One region of the Pseudarthrobacter sp. MOO14 genome, then DNA from elsewhere that is predicted to be linked to it. Evidence: riboswitches for the same ligand, from Rfam matches in the RefSeq annotation. Region 1 holds a riboswitch; the other holds the start of a gene.
What was found. A riboswitch is a leader RNA that binds a small molecule or an ion and turns the genes downstream of it on or off. The one in region 1 is predicted to bind cyclic di-AMP.

Region 1 (4,403 bases):
GAGTTTCGGATGCCTACGCCGTGTTCGTCGGGGAAGACGGCGACGTCGGCCCCGTTGAAGACATCCGGGAGTGAGGGCACGTTGGCCAGGATTTCGATGTGTGGACCGGCCAGCGCCTGGACTGCCGCTGTGGGTTGCCGCCCGGCGATGACGAACCGTGCCTCCGGGACCTCCCGCCACACGAGGGGAGCGATACGGGTGGCCAGGACCGTGGCGCTGTCCACGTTGGGGGCGTAGTTGAGGCTGCCCGCGAAGCAAACCACCGGCGCCTTCCGGTCCGGACGCGGCCCCGCGGCCACGCTGGTTCCGTTGGGGATGCTTTTCACGGACCGGCCGAGCTTCGCGGACCAGGCTTCAGCGTCCTGTGCCCCGACGGTCAGCAGCCGCGCCCTGGCGGGCAGCGACCGTTCCGCCCGTTCGGCGAGGTGCTCGCGCAGCCGGTAGGCCGGCCGGAGGGAGCGGGCAATATCCGTGTCCATGGCGGCCCGGATGGACCAAGGGTCCACCGTTTGCAGCACCACGGGACCGGCCACATGATGCGAAAGGAAGAGGGCGTGCGGGCCATGGATGAGGGTGGCCTCACTGCTGCCGGACAGGGTGGCTGCCGCTGCCCGCGCTGACGGGGTGGAGCGCCGGTGCTTTCCCAGGCCGGCGAGGCCGCCGAAGGAGCGGACAAATGCGGCGGGGTCGTCCCGCGGGGCTAGTTCGTGGACGGTTTCGCAGCGGGCCCGGAGCTCCGCCGGAACCGGGACAGGGCCGGAAAACGTCAGCAGCGTGACGGCAACATCCGCGGGAAGGTGAAGGATCACTTCGTACGGGATCATGGAGCTTCCATCACCGAGTTGCGGGTCCCGGTTTGGCACGCTTTCCGTCACGTACAGGAGCTTCATTGCAAGAGTGTACTGGATCACACTCGGGTGGCAGGGTTGCTCTGGGCAACTTTGTGGGGAACCGCAGGAAGCCAAAAAGGGCGACGGCGGGAAGTCCCGCCGTCGCCCTTTCCAAGGGGGCGCGTGGCCGGCTACTGCCAGGCGCGGACGTAGTCCACCAGGAGTTGGGACTGCGGGCCGTACACCGGGTTCGTCGATGAAGCGCCGACGTTCAGCACGATGTACTGCGGGGCGTTTCCGTCGTCCGTGGGGTAGGACTTGACCTTCACGCCGTCGAAGTAGACGTCCGACGAGTTGGCCATCCGGTGCAAGCCGAAGGTGTGGTATTCGTTGGCCCAGTTGCCGCCGACGCCACCCTGGTTGTGTGACCCGGAGCCGGAGTGGTAATTCACGGTCATCTTGCCCTGGAGGACCTCCGCGATGTCGTTCTCGCCGGTGGCCGGCCAGGACTGCCCGGTGGTCCAGAACGCGGGCCAGTTATAGAGACCGTTGGCGTTGCCGGGGAACTTGATGCGGGCCTCGACATACCCGGTGGTGAACTGGTACCCGGTGCCCGCTCCACCCTTCGGGTTCGTGGAGACCAAGGACCCGGAAGACGAGGAGGCAAGGCTGAGGGCCAGGTTGCCGTTGGCCACGGAGACGTTGGCTGGGCTGGTGGCCACCTTGTTCATGGTTCCGCAGTTGGGGGAGAACCAGCAGTTGGACCATTTACCGCTGTCCAGGCCTGAACCGTTGAAATCGTCAGCGAAGGTCATGGTCCAGTTTCCGGGGACCCCTGCGGGCATGGGCGTCCCGCTGTTTGCCAGCGGTGCCGAGGCTGGTGCCACGGCGATGGGGGACTGCGGTGCAGGAGCCGCAACGGCCGGTGCCGGGGCGGGTGCCGCGGGAGCCGGCGCCTGGGACGGAGCCTGCTCTGGTGCGGGCGCGGGTGCGGCTGCCGGTGCCGGGGCGGGCGCCGGAGCGGACTGGACTGCGGCCGACGGGGTGGGCTGGACCTGTACCTCGCTGCCGGCCCCGGCGGCGCTGGCCACCCGGGATACGTCGGCAGCTTCATTGCCGTTGGCGACGCCGAGGCCAAGGGAGGCTGCGCCGAGGACGGCTGCTGCCAGGCCGGCGGCCAAGGGCAGGCGGCGGGAATCTCTGGATGTCAAGAACTGACGGAGCCCGGCCGATGGGGTCTCATTCTGATGACGGCGGGCGCGTTTGGCGCTCAATTTGCGGGATGCGGGCATGGGGAATTTACCTCTCAACGCCGGCGGGGTTAGCTGTCGGGTTCGAATGCTGCCATTCGGCCGCGGATCGCGGCTTCACCCCGAGGGCAGGCGGGAGCCATGCCCGTGACACTTGGGTCCCCCGCCTCTGCCTTGGAACCTGAGGGATCGCGGAAGCGGCAGAGTTGGGCGTCTTCCGGGATTGGGGCCGGCTGGGGCGGCCCACCCGAAGACCGTACACGAAAATCCCTGCGGAATCACAATTGGGTAACGGAAGTGGCGCGGTGGGCGTGGCGTCCCGCGGTGCACCCGCATAGACGTCTAATGCCGAACGGCACGCTCCTGCGTTTTCCACATACGTGTCCGGTCAGGCTGCTCCTGCCACATCACGCGGATAGCCTTGAGTCAAGCGCGAATCGCCTATCAGGTCCAGATGCACTAGGATATTGAAGTCTGTGCTGCGTCCTGCCTCCGTACTGGTGGCAAGGCACTGCGCGGAATCGCAAATGAACCTCCTGTTACGGAAATGCCGTAACCGCTTAGCCCAAAGGAGGTGGGTTCACATATGCGTCCTTACGAATTGATGGTAATCATCGACCCCGAGGTCGAAGAGCGTACCGTTGAGCCGTCGCTTCAGAAGTTCCTGAACGTCATCACCAACGATGGTGGAACCATCGAAAAGGTTGACATCTGGGGCCGTCGCCGTCTGGCTTACGAGATCAAGAAGAAGTCCGAAGGTATCTACGCCGTGGTGAATTTCACCGCCAAGCCGGAAACCGCCAAGGAACTTGACCGCCAGCTGTCTCTTAACGAGACCATCATGCGCACCAAGATCACCCGCCCCGAAGAGCAGAAGGTTGTTGCTGAGTAATCAGCACCAAAATTCATTCTTTACCCCGCAGGAACGCACTCTTCACCCAGGATCGAACAAGGAGGCAGTAGATGGCAGGCGAGACCACCATTACGGTCATCGGTAACCTCACCAATGACCCGGAATTGCGGTTCACACCGTCCGGTTCCGCAGTAGCGAACTTCACCATCGCTTCCACCCCCCGCACCTTTGATCGCCAGTCCAACGAGTGGAAGGACGGGGAGACCCTGTTCCTCCGCGCCGCGGTCTGGCGTGAAGCTGCCGAGAACGTCGCCGAATCCCTGACCAAGGGCATGCGCGTGATCGTCACCGGCCGCTTGAAGAGCCGTTCCTACGAAACAAAAGAAGGCGAAAAGCGCACCGTCATCGAGCTTGAGGTCGACGAAATCGGCCCCAGCCTGCGCTACGCCAACGCCAAGGTCAACCGCACCCAGCGCTCCGGCGGACAGGGTGGGGGCGGCTTCGGCGGCGGCAACGGCGGCGGTGGCTTCGGAGGCGGCAACCCTGGTGGAAACCAGGGCGGCAACTCCGGTGGAGGCTGGGGCGGCGGCAACCAGCAGGCTGCACAGGACGATCCCTGGGCCACGCCCGGCGTGTCCAATGCAGGCGGCTGGGGCAACGGCCCCGATTCCGAACCTCCCTTCTAAAACCCAAACAACGGCCCGATGCCGGGACTGCCCGGGAGCCGCAAGGCACCCAAGGTTTTGCCGCCGTCGGACCACCACCATCCCGTGGATCAATATCCACGGGCTCCCTAGAATAGGAGCTCCACGATGGCTAAGGCTGAACTCCGTAAGCCCAAACCAAAGTCCAACCCCTTGAAGGCCGCTGACATCACTGTCATCGACTACAAGGACGTAGCATTGCTGCGCAAGTTCATCTCCGACCGCGGAAAGATCCGCGCCCGTCGCGTCACTGGCGTCACGGTGCAGGAACAGCGCAAGATCGCCCAGGCAATCAAGAACGCCCGCGAAGTTGCTCTGCTGCCTTACTCCGGCGCTGGCCGCGGCTAAGGAAGGGATTAACTAACATGGCAAAGCTCATTCTGACCCACGAAGTAACCGGTCTCGGTGCTGCTGGCGATGTTGTCGAGGTCAAGGACGGTTACGCACGTAACTTCCTGCTGCCCCGCGGCTTCGCCCTGACCTGGACCAAGGGTGGCGAGAAGCAGGTTGAGTCCATCAAGGCTGCCCGCGCCGCCCGTGCGCACGCTTCTGTTGAAGCTGCACAGGCGCAGGCCCAGGCTCTGTCCTCCAAGAAGGTCAAGCTCGAGGTGAAGGCCGGCGAGTCCGGTCGTCTCTTCGGCACCGTCAAGCCTGCTGATGTCGCTGCCGCAGTCGAGGCCGCCGGCCTCGGTGCCATCGACAAGCGCAACGTTGAACTGCCGAACCACATCAAGTCTGTCGGTTCGTACACGGCCAACGTCCGCCT
Region 2 (4,403 bases), 800 kb from region 1:
GTTCGTCGGCGGGCGGTTTCGGCAACAGGGCTGCCGGCTTCCGGGACGACGCCGCGCTCCGTGGCGACCGGACCGACGGAACGGATGCGGCAGCCGGTGCCGGCGGTTTTGATCCCGCGAACGGAGCCGGCGGCTTCACCGGGGCCCCCGGAGCCGGCGGGGCGGGTGGTCCCGGCGAAGGCACCGCCGATGCAGCCGTGACCGCACTGCTCACCGGCACCACCACGAAGTGGTCGGCGATTGTCTCCGGGGCCAGCCAGGCCGCCAGCCTGGAACTGGCCACGAACACCAGCGTCATTGCCCTGGGCGGCTGGAACGGCGGCGACCCCTATCCCACGCTCGCCGAGTTCCAGGCCATGGTGGCCAGGGGTGAGATCAGCTACTTCATCGAAGGCGGCATGGGCGGCGGCATGGGCGGCCGGGGCGGCAACTCCGAGGTGGCCGCCTGGGTGCAAGCCAACTTCCAGGCCCAAACCGTGGGTAACTCCACGGTGTACCAACTCACCAAGTAGGACCCCATGGCCAGATCTAACTCCACTCCGGTGCAGGCTCCCTCCGCTCCCGCTGCCCCCGGCCCTGCTGCCTCCAGCCCTGCTGCCGCGGCCGGCGTGCGGCGGGAGCCCCCGGCCCTCCGGCACCGCCTGGAACTGGCAGCCGTGCTGGCAGCTACCGCCGTGCTGTACCTGTGGAACCTCGGGGCATCGGGCTGGGCCAACGCTTTCTACTCCGCCGCCGCCCAGGCCGGATCGCAGGACTGGGCGGCCTGGTTCTTCGGTTCCTCGGACGCCGCCAACTCCATCACGGTGGACAAGCCACCGGCGTCCCTGTGGATCATGGGGTTGTCGGTCCGGATTTTCGGCCTGAGCTCCTGGAGCATCCTGGTTCCTGAAGCCCTGATGGGCGTCGGCACCGCCTGGCTGCTGTACCTGGCCGTCCGGCGGGCCGCGGCACCGGCCACCGGTGACCCGCGCCTCGCCCACCGGGCAGGGCTGCTGGCCGCCGTTGCGCTGGCACTGACGCCCGTGGCCACGCTGATGTTCCGGTTCAACAACCCGGACGCCCTGCTGGTGCTGCTCATGACCGCCGCGGCCTATGCGGTGCTCCGCTCCGTGCAGGAGGACAGGCTGCGCTGGCTCCTGCTGGCAGGGGTTTTCCTGGGCTTCGGGTTCCTTGCCAAGCAGCTGCAGGTCCTGCTGGTGGTTCCCGGGTTTGCCCTCGCCTACCTGGTCGCGGCACCCGCCAGGCTGGGTCGGCGGCTGCTGCACCTGCTCGCCACCGGTGCCGCGATGCTTGCCGCGGCCGGCTGGTGGCTGGCCGTCGTGGAGCTCATCCCGGCTGCGGACCGTCCGTTCATTGGTGGTTCGCAGGACAATTCCATCCTGGAACTGACCCTCGGCTACAACGGCCTGGGCCGGCTGACAGGCGACGAGACAGGGAGCGTGGGCGGCGCCAACGGCTGGAGCGTTCCGGGGCTGCTGCGGATGTTCAACAGCGAATTTGGCGGCCAGATCGCGTGGCTGCTGCCCTCCGCACTGATCCTTGCTGCCGGCCTGCTGTGGGTGGGACGCCGGGCGCCGCGGACTGACGCCGTCCGGGCGTCGGTGCTCATCTGGGGTTCCTGGGTCCTGGTGACCGGCCTGGTCTTCAGTTTCATGGCGGGCATCATCCACCCCTACTACGCGGTGGCATTGGCACCGGGGATCGCAGCCCTGGCCGGCCTGGGCCCGGTACTTCTCTGGCAGCACCGGCGGCAGGCCGCCGCGGCGGTCTTCCTGGCCGCCGCAGTGGCCGCGGCAGCCCTGATGGCATTCACCCTGCTGGGAACCACATCCGCCTACGGCCCGTGGCTGCGCTGGGTGGTGCTGGCGGCAGGCCTTGCGGCCGCAGCAGGAACAGGGTTGAACAGGTTCATCCGCCTGCGCTCCGTGCAACGGACGACGACGGCGCTCGCCATTGCGGCATCGCTCGCCGGCCCGCTGGCCTTCTCCATGTCGACGGCGGCGACGGCGCACAGCGGGGCCATTGTCAGCGCCGGACCGGCGCCGTCGTTCGGCGGCCCGGGCGGGTTCGGCGGAAACCGGACCGGCGGGTTTGGCGCGGGCGGCACGTCCCGGCAGTTCAACGGCCAGGCCGGACAAGGCCAGGGTGCCGGCCAGGGCGGACAAGGCCAGGGGGCCGGCCAGGGCGGGGCAGCGCAGGGCGGTCAGGGTGCCACCGGTGGCCGCGCCGGCGGGATGGCCGGCCTTCTGGGTGCGCCCACGCCGTCGGCCGGGCTCGTGGCCGCGTTGAAGGACGGTGCCTCAAACTACACCTGGGCAGCGGCAGTAGTCGGTTCGAACAATGCCGCAGGTTACCAACTGGCCACGGAACTGCCGGTGATGGCCGTGGGCGGCTTCAACGGCACCGACCCCTCCCCCACGCTGGAACAGTTCCAAGCGCTGGTCTCCCAAGGCCGGATCCACTACTTCATTGCCGGCGGGACCATGATGTCCAGCAGCGGCTCTGACGCCTCCACCCGGATTGCACAGTGGGTGGAGTCCACGTTCCCGGCGCAAAACATTGGCGGGACCACGGTCTATATCCTGGCGGGATAACCCGGCGCCGGGGATCCGCCTGCAGCAAATCGACGCGCCATGATTCGTGACTTCCGTTACCCAAATGTGACTAATGCGCAATCTTCCTGTACCGTCGATTGGGTGCGGTCCCCGTTCGGGCCGCATATCCCGGGTTGACGCCAAGCTCTGCCGCTTCCCGGATTCCGCTTGAGCAACGGCAGAGGCGGGGGACCCACCGTCCCGGGCAATGATTGCCCTTGGGGTTAAGCCAGCACGTGTTTTTTCCGTGCGGCCGGATGCCCTCATCCGAACCCGACAGCTAACTCCGCAGGTGTGAGAGGCGATCAATCATGTCTAAATCCATGGCAAAACCATGCCTGCAAACCAAGGCAAAACATCGGGCCAAACCCCAGCCCGCCAAAAAGACCACCGTGGGCCGGCGTGTTGCGGTCCTCGCTGCATCATGCGCGGTGCTGGTTGGCGTTGGCGCGGCAGGCCAGGCGACCAACAGCATGACCCAGGCGTCGTCCACCGGGTCAAGCGCTTCCACGTCGGCGGCGGATGCCCAGATGAGCATCGAGAAGAGCGAAATCCGGTCCAACCCGGCCGCAAATCCTGCTCCTTCCGCCATCAGCGTGGCACCGCAGGCCGCGGAGCCGGCCCCCGCGCCCGCTCCCGCCGCCCCGCCGGCTGAAGCACCCGCACCTGCGCCGGCCCCCGCGCCTGAGCCTGCTCCCGCCGTCGCGGTTAACGATCCCGCGGGCGCCCAGGCCTACGCCGCCAGCCAGCTGTCCTCCTTTGGCTGGGGACCGGACCAGATGCAGTGCCTGCAGACGCTGTGGACCAAGGAATCCGATTGGACCACCACCGCCACCAACGCCAGCAGCGGCGCGTACGGCATCGTCCAGTCGCTGCCGGCGGAGAAGATGGCCAGCGCAGGCGCCGACTACCTGACCAACTACCGCACGCAGATCAACTGGGGCCTGGACTACATCAAGAAGAGCTACGCCTCGCCCTGCGGTGCGTTGAACTTCCACCTGGCACACAACTGGTACTAGGCACCACCAGCACCGGGCGCAACGCAAACCGCGGGCCGCATCATGTCGATGCGGCCCGCGGTTTGCGTTAACCGGCGCCCTGGACGTCGCCCGGCCCGGCGTTCCGCCAGGGGATGTACTGGACAGACCACTTGTTGCCGTCCGGATCGGCGAAGTACAGGAAGTGGCCCCACTGCTGTACATCCACGTCGCTGACGTCCACGCCGTTGCCCTTGAGCTGGCGGTGGGCAGCCTCGATGTCGCTGACCACCAGCTGGAGGTTGGATCCTGTGCCGGGCGGAGCGTCGGTGAGCCCTTCGCCGATGCAGATGGAGCAGGCGGAGCCGGGTGGCGTCAACTGCACGAAGCGGATCGACTCCGACGGGCGTTCGTCGTAGTCGGCGTTGAAGCCAACCTTGTTAACATAGAAATCCTTGGCGCGGTCCACATCGGATACAGGGACAAAGACGAGTTCAAGTTTCCAGTCCATCCGCACAGGCTAGCGGCGGGAACGGTTTTGAAAAAGGGTGGAACCTACCCGGCGATCCCGTACAGGCGGTCGCCGGCGTCGCCGAGGCCGGGAACAATGTAGGACTTCTCGTTGAGCTTCTCGTCGATGGAGGCCAGGACGATGTGCACGTTCGCGTCGCCCAGTTCCTCCTCCAGCTTGGCCAGGCCCTCCGGGGCTGCCAGCAGGCAGATGCAGGTGACGTCGGAGGCGCCGCGCTTGAAGAGGAACTTGATGGCCTCACGCAGGGTTCCGCCGGTGGCCAGCATCGGGTCCAGGACGAAGACCTGGCGGCCGGTGAGG

Region 2: another riboswitch for cyclic di-AMP. It lies ahead of AC4EEV_RS14700 (aggregation-promoting factor C-terminal-like domain-containing protein); the one in region 1 lies ahead of AC4EEV_RS10970 (glycoside hydrolase family 16 protein).

What each region holds. Positions count from the first base shown of each region.
Region 1 covers NZ_CM177849.1:2,333,576-2,337,978, reverse strand. The annotation lists gene AC4EEV_RS10975 (glycosyltransferase) at 1-890, opposite strand, end outside; gene AC4EEV_RS10970 (glycoside hydrolase family 16 protein) at 1,022-2,041, opposite strand; cyclic di-AMP (ydaO/yuaA leader) riboswitch at 2,127-2,296, opposite strand; gene rpsF (30S ribosomal protein S6) at 2,667-2,972, shown strand; gene AC4EEV_RS10960 (single-stranded DNA-binding protein) at 3,044-3,619, shown strand; gene rpsR (30S ribosomal protein S18) at 3,746-3,985, shown strand; gene rplI (50S ribosomal protein L9) at 4,003-4,403, shown strand, end outside.
Region 2 covers NZ_CM177849.1:3,129,294-3,133,696, reverse strand. The annotation lists gene AC4EEV_RS14710 (glycosyltransferase family 39 protein) at 1-512, shown strand, start outside; gene AC4EEV_RS14705 (glycosyltransferase family 39 protein) at 519-2,594, shown strand; cyclic di-AMP (ydaO/yuaA leader) riboswitch at 2,740-2,900, shown strand; gene AC4EEV_RS14700 (aggregation-promoting factor C-terminal-like domain-containing protein) at 2,906-3,613, shown strand; gene AC4EEV_RS14695 (glyoxalase superfamily protein) at 3,681-4,082, opposite strand; gene upp (uracil phosphoribosyltransferase) at 4,127-4,403, opposite strand, start outside.